Regions from separate parts of the Fictibacillus sp. EA-CB0309 genome, predicted to be linked through region 3. Evidence: riboswitches for the same ligand, from Rfam matches in the RefSeq annotation. Region 3 holds a riboswitch; each other region holds the start of a gene.
The links. Region 3 has a riboswitch for thiamine pyrophosphate ahead of ACEWFH_RS03380 (thiamine phosphate synthase). Riboswitches for the same ligand answer to the same signal wherever they lie in the genome.

Region 1: linked by a shared signal. The riboswitch ahead of tenA (thiaminase II) and the one ahead of ACEWFH_RS03380 (thiamine phosphate synthase) in region 3 are both predicted to bind thiamine pyrophosphate.
Region 2: linked by a shared signal. The riboswitch ahead of thiD (bifunctional hydroxymethylpyrimidine kinase/phosphomethylpyrimidine kinase) and the one ahead of ACEWFH_RS03380 (thiamine phosphate synthase) in region 3 are both predicted to bind thiamine pyrophosphate.
Region 4: linked by a shared signal. The riboswitch ahead of thiT (energy-coupled thiamine transporter ThiT) and the one ahead of ACEWFH_RS03380 (thiamine phosphate synthase) in region 3 are both predicted to bind thiamine pyrophosphate.

The regions. Positions count from the first base shown of each region.
Region 1 covers NZ_CP169271.1:2,082,569-2,087,504, forward strand. The annotation lists partial or broken gene ACEWFH_RS11650 (energy-coupling factor transporter transmembrane component T family protein) at 1-150, opposite strand, end outside; gene ACEWFH_RS11655 (ABC transporter ATP-binding protein) at 134-1,585, opposite strand; gene ACEWFH_RS11660 (ECF transporter S component) at 1,600-2,181, opposite strand; gene tenA (thiaminase II) at 2,174-2,887, opposite strand; TPP riboswitch at 3,223-3,330, opposite strand; gene ACEWFH_RS11670 (manganese-dependent inorganic pyrophosphatase) at 3,558-4,487, opposite strand; partial or broken gene ACEWFH_RS11675 (glutamate synthase subunit beta) at 4,597-4,936, opposite strand, start outside.
Region 2 covers NZ_CP169271.1:2,766,412-2,771,347, reverse strand. The annotation lists gene ACEWFH_RS15470 (DUF4349 domain-containing protein) at 181-1,095, shown strand; gene ACEWFH_RS15465 (IDEAL domain-containing protein) at 1,234-1,464, opposite strand; TPP riboswitch at 1,837-1,944, shown strand; gene thiD (bifunctional hydroxymethylpyrimidine kinase/phosphomethylpyrimidine kinase) at 2,052-2,864, shown strand; gene ACEWFH_RS15455 (hydroxyethylthiazole kinase) at 2,851-3,240, shown strand; gene ACEWFH_RS15450 (hydroxyethylthiazole kinase) at 3,264-3,749, shown strand; partial or broken gene thiE (thiamine phosphate synthase) at 3,808-4,418, shown strand; gene thiW (energy coupling factor transporter S component ThiW) at 4,419-4,936, shown strand, end outside.
Region 3 covers NZ_CP169271.1:588,626-593,561, forward strand. The annotation lists gene ACEWFH_RS03375 (YjiH family protein) at 1-1,142, shown strand, start outside; TPP riboswitch at 1,594-1,699, shown strand; partial or broken gene ACEWFH_RS03380 (thiamine phosphate synthase) at 1,842-2,374, shown strand; partial or broken gene ACEWFH_RS03385 (NAD(P)/FAD-dependent oxidoreductase) at 2,374-3,086, shown strand; gene ACEWFH_RS03390 (FAD-dependent oxidoreductase) at 3,083-3,496, shown strand; gene thiS (sulfur carrier protein ThiS) at 3,468-3,638, shown strand; gene ACEWFH_RS03400 (thiazole synthase) at 3,643-4,410, shown strand; gene ACEWFH_RS03405 (MoeB/ThiF family adenylyltransferase) at 4,407-4,936, shown strand, end outside.
Region 4 covers NZ_CP169271.1:2,387,147-2,392,082, forward strand. The annotation lists partial or broken gene ACEWFH_RS13225 (DAK2 domain-containing protein) at 1-284, opposite strand, end outside; gene ACEWFH_RS13230 (Asp23/Gls24 family envelope stress response protein) at 300-662, opposite strand; gene rpmB (50S ribosomal protein L28) at 898-1,086, shown strand; gene spoVM (stage V sporulation protein SpoVM) at 1,319-1,399, opposite strand; gene ACEWFH_RS13245 (thiamine diphosphokinase) at 1,506-2,150, opposite strand; gene thiT (energy-coupled thiamine transporter ThiT) at 2,147-2,716, opposite strand; gene ACEWFH_RS13255 (hypothetical protein) at 2,830-3,030, shown strand; TPP riboswitch at 3,070-3,176, opposite strand; partial or broken gene rpe (ribulose-phosphate 3-epimerase) at 3,197-3,843, opposite strand; gene rsgA (ribosome small subunit-dependent GTPase A) at 3,884-4,612, opposite strand; partial or broken gene ACEWFH_RS13270 (ribosome small subunit-dependent GTPase A) at 4,619-4,731, opposite strand; gene ACEWFH_RS13275 (PASTA domain-containing protein) at 4,799-4,936, opposite strand, start outside.

The sequences.
Region 1 (4,936 bases), 1.5 Mb from region 3:
CAACAGTGATATAACGATTGTAAATGCAATCATAAGATTTAGTTGATGTATAGTGATGGCAAAAACAAATAAAAACATTATTGTTAGTAATTTTAGAGAAGGATTGATTTTATGCAGCCAAGTCACTTTGCCGTTAAAGACTGTATTCATACAAGTGCTCCTCTTTAGACCTCATCATGTCGGTTACTTCGCGATCAGTGACTACCTCTCCATTCTTCACTTCCCATACCCTTGTTGCAAAATGCAGAAGAATTTGAGAATCATGTGTCACCATAATGATAATGGTTCCTTTTTGCCTTTCGTTTTCTAACCATTCTAGAATTCTAAACGTATTTATAGAATCTTGACCAAATGTTGGTTCATCAAGCAATAATACCTTTGGATGTTGTATGAATGCCGAAGCGACACTTAACCTTCTTTTTTGTCCAACAGAAAGATGATAAGGGTGATGTTTCTCTTTAGTTGTTAGCCCAAATGTATTTAGTATCTCTTCTGCTTCAGCATTAATTTCTTGATCTTGAGCTAAACCATATGTAATTTCATCGTATACGGAATTTGTTAAAAATTGATATTCCGGGTTTTGAAAAACGAGATAAGCCAAGCCGTACAAATCATTAATTTTCGTTATGGTAAAATCGTTTATTTGATAGGTGCCAGCTGTTTTTATCAGTTGCATCAGTGATAATAATAGCGTACTTTTACCTGCACCGTTCTCTCCTACTACCATTATCCATTCTCCAGAATGAATGGTTGAATTTTTTAATGATATTTTTAATTCCTTGTTACGAAAACCCTTAAAGTTTATTAGATACAATGTGTTTTGTTGCTTACATTGGTTCGTTAAAGAGCTTTTCTTTTTGTATTCGTTCCATGCACCTGGATACCAAATGCCATACTGGTTAAGTTTCTCTTTGTAATGAGAAAAAATATAAGAAGAATCTCCATCCGCAAGAATTCTTCCATCTGGAGTAAAAACGATAATGCGGTCAACAAAATCCATGATCCGTTCAATTTTGTGCTCAACTATAATTAGCGTTTTATTCTCCCCTATCTTTTTAACCGTTTCCCAAATCTGCTTAGTACCACTTTCGTCTATGAGTGCAGTAGGTTCATCTAGGAATATAACTTCGGGGTCGAGTGCTAATACCGATGCGATTGCTAAGCGCTGTTTCATTCCGCCTGAAAGAGTCTGAATCGGTGTGTGGATATCATTCAAATGTAATCCTACTGCATGCAATAACTCCTCTATTCTGCTTATCATCTCTTCTCTTGGGACCTGTAAGTTCTCCAATACGAATGCGATTTCTTCATCAACAAATGGCATACAAAACTGTGTATCTGGATCTTGAAACACAAACCCCCAACTGTCAGGGTTCTGTACACCATCGCTTTTAATAGGAACTTCTACAGAAAGAGGAATAAGTCCAGAAAGAACTTGCAGGAGAGTAGATTTTCCACATCCAGAAGGTCCGAGCAAAAGCACTTTCTCTCCTTTTTGGAAAGATAAATTTATATTCTTAAAAAGTAAGTCATCTTCTCCTGGAAACTTTAATCTTAAATTTTTAACAGATGTTGCGGTATCCATTTAAACCACCTCAGTTATCGATTCAGTGCCTCATAATCTTCCTTTGATGAGGGACGAACCAGTTTAGTAACTCCTGTTGCTTCTAGTGCTTTAGCAATTGAAACAGCTAACATTCCTGTGAAGATGATTGAACCTATGAGCCTGAATACAATAAATAGTGTAAGATTCCATGTCGATAGATCACCAACATATCCTTTGTAAAAGTCTAAAATGAAAGATCCTGCACAAGCACTTATGGCTGCGAGAGAAATAACAAATAAATCAAACTGCTTGTAGCGAAAAGCCATAAGGACTAATTCTGCAAATAGTCCTTGAATAACACCATATAATAAAACTTCTAGCCCAAATTCAGACCCCATTAAAAACTCTCCTGAGGAAGCGGCAATTTCTGCTAAAAGAGCAACCCCTGGTTTCCGAATGATTAAAAAGGCAACGGTTGCAGCCATAAACCACATTCCATAGATCAATTGATCAATATGAAGACCGAGCGGCTTAACCGCGTAATAAAGAGGTCCCCAAATCTTATAAATAATACCAAAGCCAATGGATATAACAATGGTCACTAGAATATCAGTTAACTTCAGTCCTTTATACATTTTTTGTTTCCCTCCCAACTTTTGTTGCAGCTGTGCCGTATGCAACTGGCCATTTTTCCAACGTATAAGCCATTTCCCAGAATAAATATTCGTATTCACAGCTGATTAAGAAATGGCGAGTCATCTTATCCTTTTCCTGTTCACTTGCTTTTTCTGCTAAATCATCCAACCGGTTAATTTGTTCTTGGACAAGTTGTGAAAACCACTCACCACCATAAGCTGCAATCCACTCTTGATAGATAGGTTCAATTGGTGTGGCTTCCTTAAATGTTTCCCCGATCTCTTGATAAATCCAATAGCATGGGAGAATAGCCGCAATAATTTCTCCTAAACTACCGGACTCTGCTACTCGGTAAAGATGAGACGTATAATGGTACGCAGTTGGAGCAGGTTCAAAGTTCGCTAATTCTTCTTCGGTAACCTGTAGCTGTTTCATGAATGTTTCGTGAAGAGCTAATTCTGCATCATTGGTTCCTTGTGCGTGAGCAGCCATTCTTGAAGTCGTGTATAGATCTTCAGCCCTTGCAGCTCCCATGGCTTGAACTCTAGCAAAATGAGATAAATAATAGGAATCTTGCATTACGTAGTATTTGAAGCATTCTAATGAGAGGTCTCCTTCTGCAATACCTTTTACAAAAGGATGATGGAGATTTGCTTCCCAAATTGGGTTGGCTTTTTGTCGTAAAAGTTCGGTGAATTTTTTCATGTGAATTCTCCTTGTTTTTTAATTTTAAAAGACTGTTTTCGCAAACCTTGTTGCTTTTGTAAGTGGTTGATCTCCGCTCCAGGTTGCTTCGCTTTCCGCGGGGCGTCCGGTGAGCCTCCTGCCGCTTTGCGCCATTAGGAGTCTCCACCTGACCGCTCGTCCCGCAGGAGTCTCGCACCCTTCCACTCCAATCAACTTGCAAAGAAGAGGATTAAACAAAATGCCTCTAAAGCAACAATCTTTAAAAAAGCCTTTAGAAAAGAACCAAACAAAAAAACCACTTTCAGCGAGAAAGTGGTTGTATATGGAGAATTGAACACTATGTATAAATATAGGACTCCTCAACACCACTTCCCTACGCTGGTATAATCCAGATCAGGTTCTAAGAGTCTCAAAGTCGCACTTCGATCTCAGCCTTATGAAAGGCACCCCTAGTGGTTTTTAATATTTAGTTGGTAGTATGTTTTAAATAATAGCAGGCTAGTTTTGATTGTCAACTGTTTTTGAGTAAGTCTGCTTAGGGAGGAAATTTTTAGACTCTCATGGTTATGGTTGAATTCCACTCTATGATGCTCTCATTCCGCTGGGTGTGCGGTGAACCTATGTGGATTCAAGAAATCAAAATAAAAAGGGCATAACCATGATAGGTTTTGCCCTTTACAGCCACCAATTACTTGCTCATCGCCTCAGTTAATACCGGTACGATTTGCTTTTTACGAGAAACAACGCCTTTAAGAACGGTTGTATTGTTTTCTAACTTCACGTTGTATGCATCTTCTACAGATTGTGCTCTTTTACCTAGAGCTAAAGCTGTTGAGTCATTCGTTAAAATATCTGTTACAACGAACATGAACAGGTCTAAACCTTTTTCATTGATCACTTTTGAAATCGCACTTTCAAGTTCATCTTGATGTTTTAAGACATCACTAGCATCAACTGTATTTACTTGTGCAACCTCAACTTTGCTTGCCCCAATATTAAATTCTTTAGCATCTAAAGAGATAAGCTCTTCAACAGACTTATCACTTAAATCTGCGCCTGCTTTTAGCATTTCTAATCCGTACGTCTCAGCATCAACATCTGCAATTTCAGCTAGTTCACGTGCTGCTTCAACATCCTCTTCTGTACAAGTCGGTGATTTGAATAAAAGAGAATCCGAAATAATCGCAGAAAGCATAAGACCAGCAATGTTCTTATCTACTTCAACGCCTTTTTCTTTGTACATCTTGTTCAAGATCGTTGCTGTACATCCAACAGGCTCTGCACGATAATATAATGGGTCACTTGTTTCAAAGTTTGCGATACGGTGATGGTCAATGACTTCAAGTACTCGAACTTTGTCAATGTCATTTGCGCTTTGCTGACGTTCGTTATGGTCTACTAAAATAACCGAGTTTGTTTCAGCAGAAACATGTTCAACTAAACGCGGAAGCTCAGCTTTAAAGTAATCTAATGCATACTTTGTTTCACCGTTAATTTCACCTAAACGGATTGCTTCTACATTTTGTCCTAATTTAGACTTAAGATCAGCGTAAACTATCGCTGAAGTAATCGTGTCCGTATCTGGATTCTTGTGTCCAAAAATAAGTACTTTTTCCATGCTTCTACTCCTTATAAATATATAAATTATTTTTTGATAGCCAAGCCTTATTTTATCATATAAAAACAGCTTTTGGCTTTTGGAGTTTATTGTAGCATGGAAAAAAGCATTAAGGCAAAACCGTACTTCCCATCAATGATTGATCCACTTGACGTGCACAATCACGACCTTCTTGAATCGCCCAAACGATCAAACTTTGACCGCGTCTAGAATCACCTGCTGCAAATACTCCATCTACGTTTGTTTTGTAGTCTCCATGTTTTGCATCTACTTTATTATTTTTGGTTTCTACACCAAATTCTTTTAGGACAGGCTGTTCGGTTCCTTCAAAGCCAATCGCGATGAATACAAGATCGGCAGGCCATACTTTCTCTGATCCTGGAATTTCTTCAAATACAATATTTCCAGCATCATCTGATGTTCTCTTCATTTGAATGGTATGAAGTTCT
Region 2 (4,936 bases), 1.7 Mb from region 3:
GTAAACCACTTACTTATCCTGTACATACTAGCATAAATCGGATTTTTTTCAAACTTACAATCATCAGACAACATTTTAACATAAAACGAGACGAGAAAAAATCATTAAATAGGTTGGTTTTTTGGGGGTTGAAACCTTTTTTTCTTTTAAAGCGTCTAAGGTGAAAAGGGGAATTACGATATGTGGAAAAAATGGAAAGTGTGGGTATTTGTCGTCGTGCTCCTCTTTAGCGCATGCAGCAGCAATGATAAGTCTGAAAGCAAGATGGCTAGTGATCATGATAGTGGCAGCAGCAGTTCTAATGAAAAGATGGACAATTCTTCAGAAGAAGGTAAGACAAAAACTGAATTGGATACTAGTGGAGATAAGAAGCAGCGAATTAAAGATCAAAGAAAAGTCATCTATAATGCAGACATGCAGATTTCTGTAGATAAATTGCAGAACACGATGGAAACGGTTCGAAACATGGTTGAGATTAAAGGCGGCTATATTGTGGAATCGAATACAAGTGCAGGTGAGAATGGGTATGAATCCGGCATGATGGTTGTGCGTGTTCCGATAGATGGTTTTCGTACGTTTTTAGATGAGGTTCGAAATTTAAGTAAAGGAACACCACACGAAAATGTACGGGGAGAAGATGTTACAGAAGAATATGTGGACCTCTCTTCTCGGTTAAAAGCGAAACAGCAAGTGAGAGACCGTCTGGAATCATTCATGAAGGATGCACAGAAAACAGAAGACTTATTAAAGATCTCAGCTGACCTTGCTTCCGTTCAGGAAGAGATCGAACAAATTGAAGGTCGATTGAATTTCTTGAAGAATCAAAGTGATTACTCAACGGTAACGATACAGTTTGAAGTAAGAAATCTAAAAGCAGAAAAACTTCAGACAGAAGAATTAAATACGTGGGCAAAAACGAAGATGCTTTTTATGGAAACCGTGAATTTTTTGGTATCGGCGGTATCCTTTGTAGTCGTTGCGCTGTTTGGTCTGGCACCTGTATGGGTGATTGTGATCGCGGTGCTTTACTGGCTTTGGTGGAAACGGAAAAAAGGGCAAAAGAAAAAGCCGGAATCACCGACAACGTTGAATTGATTGATTTGGATTTTAACTAGTGTCAGTTAACGGGTACGTCAGAAACACCCTCTGCAGCACGGATATCGATCCGTTTGCTGAAAGGGTGTTTTGGCTTTTACGGCACTTTTTTATAAAAGGTGTACCGTTTAAGAAGCCTTAACCGAGAAACGCTTTGTATTCTGAGGTTAATTTCATAAAACGCTCTTTATCTTTTGTATCCAAGGCATTGTCGATTTCTCTTTCATAATACTCTTTGTAATAATTGTGAAGGGCCTCATCCAGTACCATTTGGGCAATAAGGCTGAAGGCAAAGGGGTCTCTTTTTTGTTGCTTGTACTGCACCATCTCGTTTTGATTTTTGTTAAAAGAAGTGTTTTTGTCTTTCATCCTGTTTCCCTCCTTAAATTATCTCCCTATCCAATTTAACCTTTTATGTTTCTAGGTTTCTACTAGTATACTGAGCAAGATGCCCAATGACAACCATTTTATTTGAAAATTCTGAAAAAATTTTCGATAATCATTCTAATGTACTGCTTTTTCACCACCTTTTGGTAAAAATGTTAATGGTTTGTCATGTTTATTTCTGTATTTTGCCAAGTGTTACAAATGTTTTTGTTCTGTGTTTTTTATGTTGTTATTGTGTGTTAGTTACTATTTCCCCTTATTTGAAGGTGCTTAAACACACTTAAAACACTTATTCGAAAAAAACGTTGACATTTTAAGTTGCGTGTGGGTAGGATTGAATTAACTCAATATTGTCATTTCCGCTAGGGGTGCTTTTTAAAAAAGCTGAGAGAAGGTTGTAGCCTTCGACCCTTTGAACCTGATCCAGATCGTACTGGCGTAGGGAAGCGGTGTGGATGATTACATGCTTCTCTTTTATTCAAATGAAACTGTAACGGCCACCCGCTATTTATTTAGCGGGTGGCTTTTTTTGCGTATGTAATAAGGAGGCAGATAGTGTGGGACAACTGATAAAAGTAAGTAAAGCTCTGACAATCGCAGGGTCAGACAGCGGCGGAGGAGCAGGTATTCAAGCAGATTTGAAAACGTTCCAAGAGTTTGGTGTTTATGGCATGTCCGTTCTAACAGCGGTGACGGCTCAGAACACGACCGGCGTTCAAGGGGTGTTTCCTGTTTCGTTAGAGGGTTTGGAAACTCAGCTGCAATCGATCGGAAGTGACCTGAAACCAGATGCTGTAAAAACTGGAATGTTGTTTTCAGGAGAGTACATTGAAAAAACGGCTTACTTTATTAAAATATTTGGATGGAACAACGTGGTTGTCGATCCGGTCATGATCGCTAAAGGCGGTGCCACTCTCTTAGGTGAGGAAGCATTGGACGCGATGAAAATGTGTATGCTGCCAATCGCGAAAATCATCACTCCTAACATTCCTGAAGCAGAAGCATTAACAGGCATCACGATAGATTGTAAGGAAGCGAGAGCAGAAGCGGCAAAAGTGCTGTTTGACGGTGGTGGTGATTATATCGTAATAAAAGGTGGTCACTTTGGCAGCGGTGAATACGTATCCGATCTTCTTTATAACGGTGTTGAGATGGTTGAGCTTGTGGAAAAGCGTGTTCACACAAAAAATACACACGGAACAGGATGCACGTTCTCTGCAGCCATTACAGCAGAACTGGCTTACGGGAGGAAAGCAGAGAGTGCTATAGAGCATGCAAAAAGGTTTATTCAAAACGCGATTGAACATGGAATAGAAGTCGGTTCAGGTCATGGACCAGTTAATCATTTTGCTTATAGGAGGATTGCACATGAACAATACTAGAGTACAAGAATGGAAGGCGTTTGTTGCAGAAGTCAGAAAAGAGAAGCCGCTGCTTCATCATATTACCAATAACGTAACAATGAATTTCCTTGCAAATGGGGTGCTCGCAGCTGGAGGCAGCCCGATGATGGTTGATGACGCACGTGAAGTTGAAGAAGCTGTCGGGGTTGCTAATGCATTAGTGCTGAACATCGGAACGCTCGATGAACCAACTGCAAAGTCTATGATTCTAGCTTTTCGAAAAGCGATGCACGCGGGAGTGCCTGTCGTACTCGACCCAGTTGGAATAGGACTGTCAGCTTTCCGCCAAGAGGTGGTTAAAAATATATTATCAGAATATTCACAATTGAAGGGGTCAGTCCCCAAACAATTCTGACAATTTGCGGGAACGCTGCAGAGATGCAATTTCTTGCTGAAGGAGAGTGGGCTGGTAAGGGAGTTGACGGTGAACTTGGAAGCTCTGAAGATGACTTGATACAGCTTGCTGCTGCGGCTTCAAAGCAAACAGGGTGTCTCATCGCGATGACGGGTGAGAAGGATGTTATTTCTGATGGCGAGAAAAGCATTGTTCTTTCTCATGGCGATCACATGTTAGCTTTCGTTACAGGGACGGGCTGTTTTGCTACATCCATGGTGGCTTTATATCAGGCGAATCAGAAAGAGAAAGAGACACGAACGCAGACCTTATCCATTTTAGATCGAACAGCTTTAGCGATTCTTATGCTCACAAAAGCGGCTGAGGAAGCGGTGAAGACAGCAAAGGGACCTGGAAGCTTTCAGCAAAACCTTATCGATCAGCTGTTTGTATTAGAAACCACACCAGAAATCTGGCAGTGTTCAATCAACTGGCAAGATCACACTTTAAAGGAAGGAGCAAGAATATGAAGACTTCTTCTAAGCCTGACTTAAAACAGCAGCTTTCCTTTATTTTGTGGCAGGAACGATGAACTGTGATTCTCCGGAAGCTTTTGAGCGTATTCTTTTACAAGCGATACGAGGTGGTATTACTGCTTTTCAGTTTCGGGAAAAAGGAGCAAACTGTTTAAGTGGTGCAAAGCGCCTTGAAATTGCTAGCCGCGCAAAAAAATATGCAGAGAACACGGGGTGCTTTTTATCGTAAATGATGATCTGGAGCTAATGAAATTCGTCGATGCAGATGGACTTCATGTGGGACAGAGTGACGGTGACTTAAAGACGATACGCCAACAAACAACAGGTAAAATACTTGGTGTGTCTGCTCATACACTGGCTGAAGCGGAAGACGCCGTTTCTAACGGTGCAGACTATATCGGGGCAGGACCAATCTATCAAACTATTTCAAAACAGGATGCTGAAGAGCCGGTTGGCGTAGGACTGATTAAAGAACTTCGCAGGAATCATATCAACGTACCACTCGTTGGAATAGGCGGCATTACGATTGGTAATGCGGGTGAAGTAATTCAGGCAGGTGCTGATGGTGCGGCAGTTATTTCGGCGATAAGTGGTGTGGATCACCCTGAACAAGCCTCAAGGAATATGATTGACGCTATTCAGTTTGCGAAGCGAGGTATGTAAGTGAAGATATCTGTTCAGAAACTTACTCTTATGGCGATGTTGGTTGCGATAGGTACACTGTCTTCTCATGTCTTTTGGATTCACGCGGGTGTTGCCAAAGCCTTTCCTGTTCAGCATGCGATAAATGTTATTGCTGGTGTGACACTCGGACCGTTTCCAGCAATGGTTGTCGCGTTTAGCATCGGATTGCTGCGCAACTTGTTCGGTGTCGGTTCATTGCTTGCCTTTCCAGGAGGAATGATCGGTGCGTTAGTAGCGGGATATTTTTATATAAAGGGAAAAAGATATATTTTTGCTGCACTTGGAGAATGGCTCGGGACCGGCATCATTGGAGCTTTAGTGGCAGTGCCAGTAGCTACATACCTATTGGGTTCTAAAACAGGTGCGTTCTTTTTTGTAATACCTTTTCTTTTGAGTTCTGTGATTGGGGGATTGCTAGGATGGATTGTGCTGCGTGTTCTTCATAAAAATGCAGCCGCGGGCAGCTGGTTAAGAGAAAAATACGGAAAATCCGTGTA
Region 3 (4,936 bases):
TACCGATTTACGCTCTACTCGTCATTCTTCTCGGTGCGGTCTATCCGTTCTATACAAAAACGTGGAACAAAGACCGAGTCACAACCACCTTTTCACTTTTAAAAGTAGTCGGTCTAATCGCGGCAGTGCTTCTATATTTTGAATGGGGTCCGAGCTGGTTGAGCGATCCGAACATGGGGCCGTTTTTATTCGAAAAACTGGTTATTCCAGTAGGGTTGCTTGTTCCGATTGGGGCAGTATTCTTAGCCTTTATTGTCGGTTATGGACTGATGGAATTTATCGGAGTGCTTGTGCAAAAAATCATGCGACCGATTTGGAAGACGCCAGGCCGATCCGCGGTTGATGCGGTTGCTTCGTTTGTTGGAAGTTATTCGATCGGACTTTTGATCACGAACCGCGTGTTTAAAGAAGGGAAGTATACGGTAAAAGAAGCAGCGATCATTGCAACAGGCTTCTCAACCGTATCCGCCACGTTCATGATTGTTGTGGCGAACACGCTAGGGCTGATGGAGATGTGGAACACGTACTTCTGGACGACGCTCGTTGTGACGTTCTTAGTAACGGCGATCACGGTTCGATTGCGTCCATTAAGCAGAATGGATGATTCGTATGTTGGCGGGGAGGGACAGCCAGAGGAAGTTGTAAGCGAGAAATATCTGCAAACCGCGTGGAGAAGCGCGATGGATTCATCACAGAACGCTCCAGCATTTTTGAACAATATCTGGTCTAACTTAAAAGATGGTTTTGTCATGGCGATGAGCATTCTGCCTTCCATTATGAGCGTCGGGCTTATCGGACTGCTACTCGCAGAATACACGCCTGTTTTTGACTGGATCGGCTATGTGTTTTATCCGATTACATGGGCGTTGCAGCTTCCAGATGCCATGCTTGCGGCAAAAGCAGCATCAATCGGTGTAGCTGAAATGTTCCTCCCAGCACTATTAGTAACAGAAGCGGCACTCGTAACAAAATTCGTAATCGGCGTCGTGTCCGTTGCATCCATCCTGTTCTTTTCAGCAAGCATTCCATGTGTGTTATCAACGGAAATTCCAATCAGTGTGCCTCAGCTCATATGGATTTGGTTCCAACGCACGGTTTTGGCATTGATTTTGGCCACTCCAATCGCGTATTTGTTGTTGTAAATTGAATAAAAGTCAAAAAAGATGCTGCCGAAGGTTTGGTAGCGTCTTTTTTGTCGTAAAAAACTTATTTATTCAGACGGAAGATATATAGTTTGACTCGTTTGTCGTTCATTGCGCGTAAAAGTGCGCGAAACTCCCTTCATCTCGCGCGGAAAATAGTTCAGACTGCGTGGAAGTGGTGCTGACCTGCGTGGAAAACTAGTTTTACTGCGCGAACGTGTAATAAATATAAGGACACGTACCGTAAAAAAACAAAAGACGCTAACTACAGACCGAAAACGTACGAACCACACAGTACATACCGATGACCGATGATCCAGTGATCCACTATGTTTGTTGGTGCTGCGCAAGCCACTTACGCAACTAAGCAGTTTAACTACATCTTTTTTACACTTGTTGTTATTAATCTTGTTTAACGATAAAATAGATGTATTGAACTAATAAAATAGTTATTCACCACTAGGGGTGCCTTTGTAAGGCTGAGATTAAAGTGTACTTTAAGACCCTTGGAACCTGATTTGGTTAGAACCAGCGTAGGGAAGTGGTGTGTTGAACAGAATCTCGCTAAACGAATGCTGAATTTTGTAAAACCACCTCTTTTCTAAACAAAGGAGGTGGTTTTTTGTTGTGAAAAAAGAACTTCATGTGATTTCTACAGGTAAGCAGTCAGAAGAGAAGCTCATGGATATTCTTTACAACATCTATCCGTACATCACAGCTTTTCATATCCGTGAAAAAGAAAGAACAGCCAGAGAGCTCTCGACCCTGATCACAAAGCTTCTGGAGATTGGTGTGCCGCGAACCAAGCTAGTCGTCAATGATAGAGCAGATGTCGCGGAATGTTTCGGTACAAGAGGTGTTCAACTTCCCTATCATGGATTAGACGTGAAGCATGTTAAACGTTCATTTCCGAAACTCACCATCGGCTGTTCGGTTCATTCGATGGAAGAGGCACACTATGCTGAAAAAAACGGTGCTCATTTTCTGTTGTATGGCCATATTTATTCTACAACATCCAAGGAAGGAAAAATGCCGCAGGGACTCCAAGGACTAAAAAAGTAACAAGCAATACCTCTCTTCCCGTAATCGCTATAGGCGGCATTCAGCCAATAAATGTTCGAGAGGTTATCCAAGCGGGGGCTGCCGGCATCGCGGTAATGTCTGGCATCATAGAATCAGATTCACCGCTTGAAGCTGTTAAAGAATATCAGCAACAACTGGAGGTGTGCTAATGCGCTCAACGTATGATGCGGTCATTATCGGAGGAGGGGTCATCGGCTGTTCGATCGCCCTACCAGCTATCCAAAAGAAAAAGAAAGTTCTTCTGCTAGAAAAAGGGAGAGTGGGAGAAAAAGCATCCTCTGCAGCAGCTGGCATGCTTGGAGCACAAATGGAGTTTGGTGTAGACCATCCTTTCTACCCGCTTGCCAAAACCAGCCGTGAGATGTTTCGGACTCTCTCTCAAGAGCTGTACGAGATAAGTGGCATGGACATTGAACTAATCGAAAAAGGAATCTATGAACTGGCCTTTACAGAAGAGGAGGTTTTTCAACTTCAAAGAAGAGGAGAAACGGAATATCTTTATGGGGAAAACATTCGTTGGCTTTCTTCTGCAGAACTGCAAGATAGAGAACCAGCGTTGTCAAACTCTGTACGTGGAGCACTTTTTTTCCGAATGATGGTCAAGTCTCGCCTGTAAAACTTACAGAAGCTTATCTAAAAGCCGCAAAGATAATGGGTACAGAAGTCAGAGAACAAACGGAAGTCATCAAGCTGGTACAGAATAAAAAGCGGATAACTGGTGTTGAAACGAATACAGAAACGATTCATGCCGAACATGTAATTTTAGCAGGCGGGGTATGGAGCTCTAAATTGGATTCTGCCCTTCAGATGGTGCCGGTAAAAGGAGAATGTGTTTCCTTTAAGGCGGATAACCCCTTCTGACCGGGACCGTTAAATATAAAGAATGTTATCTTGTACCGAAACGACACAACCGGATTGTGATCGGTGCGACCAGTATTTTCGGTACGTTCGATGAAAAGGTGACGTTTACTGGTATGTTTCAGCTGATGGAGAGAGCGAGGCAGATTGTACCCGGTATTCGAGAATCTGTTTTTGAAAAAGCATGGACAGGTATCCGTCCTCAAACACAATCCGGAAAACCCTATATCGGTCCACATCCTGAATGGGAAGGGATGTTTCTTGCAGCTGGACATTACCGCAACGGCATCCTGCTGTCTCCTGTAACAGGAAAGATGATTGCCGACCAAATTGAAAGCGAGGTGCGTATTAGTGAAGCTTATGATCAACGGAGAAGAGATACAGGTGCCGGATTCGCTGCAGTCGATCACTGAACTGCTGGAACACTTAAAATTGGACGACCAGATCGTGATAGCTGAAGTGAATCAAGATATTATCTCGAATGAAAAACAAAGTGAGACTCAAATAAAAGAAAACGACAAAATCGAACTAGTGCGTTTTGTCGGTGGAGGGTGATTTCATGCTAAACATTGGACCTTATTCATTTTCATCAAGACTTCTCTTAGGCACAGGCAAATACCCTGATTTTGAAACACAGAAAAAAGCGATAGACGCCTCCGAATCTGAAATTTTAACGTTTGCTGTTAGGAGAATGAACATATTTGAGGCGAGCCAGCCTAACTTTTTAGAAATGCTGGATCTGAAAAAATATACACTGTTACCTAATACGGCTGGAGCAAAAACGGCAGAAGAAGCCGTACGGATCGCAAAACTAGCAAAAGCATCCGGATTATGTGATATGGTAAAGGTAGAAGTCATCGGCTGTGACAAGACGCTGCTGCCAGATCCAGTAGAAACGTTAAAAGCGACAGAAGAACTGTTAAAAGAAGGCTTCATCGTCCTGCCATATACGTCAGATGATGTGGTTTTGGCAAGGAGAATAGAAGAACTAGGTGCACATGCCATCATGCCAGCAGCCTCTCCTATCGGTTCGGGTCAAGGGATCATTAATCCGCTTTATTTAAAATTCATTATTGAGCAAACAACAGTACCGGTCATTGTAGATGCTGGAATCGGTTCGCCAAGTGATGCCATGATTGCCATGGAGTTAGGGGCGGATGGTGTGTTGTTGAACACAGCAGTAGCGGGTGCAATAGATCCAGTGAAGATGGCACGGGCGATGAAGATGGCTGTAGAAGCTGGTCAGTTAGGGTTTGAAGCAGGCAGGATTCCAAGAAAAGAAACCGCAACAGCCAGCAGTCCTTTAGAAGGGTTGAGTGTGAAGTGAATGAACGATATTCAAGGCAGGAATTATTTAGCCCGATTGGTAAAGAGGGGCAAGCGAAAATAAGGCAAAAGAGCGTACTGATTGTTGGAGCAGGAGCGCTTGGCGCAGCAAGTGCGGAATCGCTCACACGAGCTGGCGTTAAACGCATCGTACTCGTTGACCGTGATTACGTCGATTGGACAAACCTGCAGCGCCAGCAGCTGTATGCAGAAGAAGATGCAAAACTGCAGCTTCCAAAAGTGATTGCCGCTAAAAACCGACTAGCCAATATCAATTCCGAGGTAGAGATCGAGTCACATGTTATGGATATGGGCATTGAGGAAGCGGAAGAGCTGATCTCAGGAATCGACCTCATTATTGATGCGACGGACAATTTTGAAACGCGATTACTTATTAACGATTTAGCTCAGAAATACGAGGTGCCTTGGATCTATGGGGCTTGCGTCGGGAGCTACGGCATCTCCTACACCATTATTCCAGGAGAAGGGCCGTGCTTGAATTGCCTTTTAGATAAGATTCCTGCAAA
Region 4 (4,936 bases), 1.8 Mb from region 3:
GAAGCCTCTAAATAGCTGTGAAAGGATAACTCCGGAGTTTCCTCGTGCTCCCATTAATAACCCTTTTGCAAATGCACTTGCTACGGCTCCAATTTGACTAGAAGTGTTTTTTCTACTTCTTTTGCACCAGAAGTAATCGTTAAGTTCATGTTTGTTCCTGTATCACCGTCTGGGACAGGAAATACATTAAGTGCATCGACCATTGCTGCGTTTCTTGATAAGTTTGAAGCGCCCTCGAGCACCATTTTCGAAAACTTTTTTCCGTCTAATACTTTTAAAGACACAAAACTTCCTCCTAACTAAGGGGTTGTCACCCTGACACCCTGAACATAGATATTCACTGAGTCAACCGCCAAACCAAGCATTTGATCCAGGGTATATTTCACTTTGTTCTGAACGTTATGAGCCACTTCAGAAATCTTTGTTCCGTAACTTACGATGATATACATGTCGATATGTACTTCATCTTCCTCTTGGCGAACAACGATCCCTCGGGAGAAATTTTCACGTCCTAAAAGTTCAGTTATTCCATCCTTTAATTGCTTTCTTGATGCCATGCCAACAATTCCGTAACAATCGATTGCGGCTCCACCAGCGATAGTGGCAATCACTTCATTAGAAATATCAATTTGACCATAGGTTGTTTTCATTTCAATTGACATGCTTACATCCCCCTTTAAATTGTTAAATGGCTAACAAATATTTTACTATACATTAGTCTTTTTTGAAAGGACTACTACATTTCACACTATGTAAATAGTATTGTCAAGGAAATTTACTTGAAAACCTTTCACGAATATGTTGCATTGCTTCTGAAGTCATGCTAATATTATTTAGTATTTAACATACGATTGAATTGATGCAAAGCTTTTTTGCTGTAAAGGAGGTTCACCTACTATGGCTCGTAAATGTTTTATTACTGGAAAAGGACCTAAAACTGGTAACAAGCGTTCTCACGCAATGAACAAATCAAAGAAAAGCTGGGGAGCTAATGTCCAAAAGGTTCGTATTCTTGTGGACGGAAAGCCTAAGCGCGTATACGTTTCTGCTCGTGCTCTTAAATCAGGTAAAGTAGAACGCGTTTAATAAAAAACAGCAGCTACCGCTGCTGTTTTTTTATTTGTAGTAGAACGAGTGAAGTGGACAGTATTTTCGTTGAAGTGGACAGTAATTCATGAAAAGTGGACAGTATTTTCACTGAAGCGGACAGTAAATAATAAAAAGTGGACAGTATTTTTGCTAAAGCGGACAGTAACCATTTCCAGCAGCAGTATATGGACACAAACAAAAAAAGCGCACTTGGCGCTTTTTTTGTTTATTACCCTTTTTTAAAAGAACCTAAGATGGCACGTACGAATCCCCCTAAGAATCTAGGAAGTTTAATGGTATAAAATTTCATCTTACCCCTCCTCCAGGCCCATAAAAAATGATAAGAGCTAAACAATAAAATACTTTATTCCCCTTTTTATAAAAAGGTGCTTTGGGGCCTGTATTCCGTAATTTTTTTAATCACGGCTCTTTACCATCAATATTATGCCGGAGTCGAAAGAATAAGTACCACTTTTATTTACAAGCTCATTTGAGATGCATAATGACGATCCAGCTTTTAAAACGGCACGTTTTAAAGGATATTTAAAACCTTCTAATGTTATTCCTCTCACCTCTTCACTGTGTGAGAGGAAGGAAATATAGCGATATTTTTCATCATGATCAACTCTGTAACTGCCCGGCATTTGGAGTGAGATTTCATTTTTTATATCAATTAATTTTACAATAGCTGAGCTAAACCGGCTTTTATATAAGAGCTGCATGTTCATCAGCTCATGATCCAGCCTTCCTCCAGAAGCTCCGAACAACAGGATTTCTTCTGGATTCTGGGTCAAAGCCCATTCAAAAGCGATTTCCATATCTGTAGCATCTTTTTCTGAACGATATTGATTTACTTTTATATGTGAATGCAGGATTTTAATTTTTTCATTATCTGTAACGGAATCAAAATCTCCAAACGCGTACTGCGGTTCTATATGTTGTTCAATCAGATACAATGTGCCCCTATCTACACCTACCCACACGCAATCAGGAGTGTTATAAAAAGAATTCAGCTCTGGTATCAGGTATTCAGGGCCACCTGCAACGATTCTTATTTTCATGCCGCTCGGGTGTATCCGCTTCGTGCAGCATGTAGTAATTTTGGCGCAGTGTTTGTTAAAAGAATGACTACAAGTGAAGTAATTACAAAAATAACAATCATAAATGATCCATTATACATAAATGAATAAAGCCAAATGTTCATTTCTTCAGCTAGATCACTAAAGAAGATAACTCCTGATAAAACGTGCGAGATTGTTCTTAATAAACAGCCGACAAAGATACCTGTAACCATTAGGAACGTTCTTTTTGATTTATTTTGTGCCAATGACGGCGCAAACGCACCTGCAACACCCGCTAAAGCAAACGCTAACGGATAGTCTAGAATCATCTGTGCTGGGTGTATAACATAAGGGTTAACAAGAAGCTGAAGAAGTCCTACCGCTAATCCAGTAAATACACCTGCTTTAAATCCTCTTCTAAAAGCCATCAAGAAAATCGGAACCATCTCAAGAGATACAGACCCACCTTGCGGCCAAGGTCCAGCAAATTTAATCATGCCTAAGATCAATGATAGAGCAGACATAATCGCTATTTCTGTTAATAATGAAATGTTGTTGTTTTTCATTTTTATCCTCCTATTATTTATTTCTAATTTGCAAGTTATTTGAAGCTAAAGTACGTGCCAAACCTAAAAAATCTTTTTACCTTACCACCTTTGAAGTTGATTGGAGTGAAAGGTTGCGAGACTCCTGCGGGACAGGCGGGCAGGTGAGACACTTAAGAGTGAAACGTACGAATGTGGCTCACCGCATGCCCCGCGGAAAGCGAAGCACCTATAACGGAAATCAACAACTTTCAAAAAGCGCCAAAGCTTCAGCAAAACCCATAAGCGACAAACGACTGCAAAAAAGAAAAATAAAAAAAGCAACCGGCATGTGAGCGCGGTTGCTTTAGGATCCATCATAATTGAATACAAAAAGTCATACGACTCCACATCCCTACGCAGGTATGATCCAGCTTCAGGTTCAAAGGGTCGGGAGAACACTCCCCTCTCAGCCCTTTAAAGGACTCCCCCTGTGGTTGCTTATTTTATTATTCGGTACAATTATACACCACGGATGGATCGAATTGCATCCTTTAAATCTTTTTTCCGTAAATGGCAGAACCGGATACTAATACATTAGCACCAGCCTCAACACAAAGACGAGCCGTTTCAGGATTAACTCCACCGTCCACTTCAATTTCAACATTCAATCCTTGTGTTTTTACTAAATCTGACACTTCTTTGATTTTGGGCACTACGCTCTCAATGAAAGCTTGACCACCAAAACCAGGATTAACGGTCATTAATAACACAAGGTCAACATCTTGTAATATGTGTCTGATGGATTCGACTGGAGTAGCTGGATTAAGAACCACACCTGCTTTTACACCTTGTTGTTTAATGAGTTGAACCGTTCGATGTAGATGCGGTGACGCTTCTACATGAACAGAAATAATATCCGCACCTGCTTTTGCAAATTCTTCAATGTATCGATCAGGATTTTCAATCATTAAATGTACATCTAAAGGGAGTTTAGTAACTGGGCGAATGGCTTGAACGACAAGCGGTCCGATCGTAATATTCGGAACGAAATGACCGTCCATAACGTCAACATGAATGTAATCCGCACCAGCTTCTTCTACAGCTTTAATATCTTCGCCTAACTTCGAAAAGTCAGCAGAAAGAATGGAAGGAGCTATTTTAATCATTAGTACCTCCGTTTTTGATCTTTTATTTCTTGTAAAAAACTTACGTAATGGTCGTAGCGGAACTCTGGAACAACTCCGTCTTCAACACCTTTTTTACGGCACATTTCGGTTCGGACGTATGCGAACATCCTCTAAATTTACAGTCACCGCGCAGTTCATTCATCTCTGGAAAGTACATCGACAAATCATCAGCTTCGATATTCATAAAATCAAGTGAACTAAAACCCGGTGTATCTGCAACTAATCCGTTGCCAAACAAAATTAATTCTACATGCCGTGTCGTATGCTTCCCTCTGCCTAAATGGGTTGAAATCTCATTCGTTTCAAGCATTAATTCAGGATTTATAGCATTTAATAAAGATGATTTACCCACACCAGACTGACCAGCAAAGACCGTTACTTTGTCTTTGAACAAGGGATAAAACAAATCTAAGCTATCATCGGTTTTCGTTGAGGTCGGAATTACTTCATATCCTAATTGTTTGTAGATTTCAATATATTTCTGAATCTCATCCATTTCTTCTGGTTGTTGAACAAGGTCCATTTTTGAGATACAGATCACAGGCAGAATATCATTCGCTTCAATATGAACAAGGAAACGGTCTAATAAAAGCGTACTAAAATCTGGCTCCGTTGCTGAAAAAACAAGGATGGCTTGGTCTACGTTAGCAATTGGCGGACGGACTAGTTCATTTTTACGTTCTTTCACATCGAGAATGTATCCATCTGTAATGTTGGTTGATTCATACTCAACCCAATCACCGACCAACGGGTTCACTTTCTTTTTGCGAAAGTTTCCTCACCTCTACATTGGAAAACTTCTGACTTCCCATTTTCCTTAACGTAATAAAAACCAGCGAGGGCTTTAACAATTCTTCCTTCAGGCATGCTTAATCACCATCGTCCCCTTCCTCATCTTCCATTTGTCCATTGGCACTTTTAACATCATCATAATTTATGGTCTCAGCTTTCTCTTCTTTTCCGTTAACATACACAACATAAGAAGCAGAACCCCTTCAGCAATCGTTAGAGGCAGCTGATATTTCTTTTTGTCTGTAATTTGTTCTTCTACAAAAACTTCATTAGAAGCGTT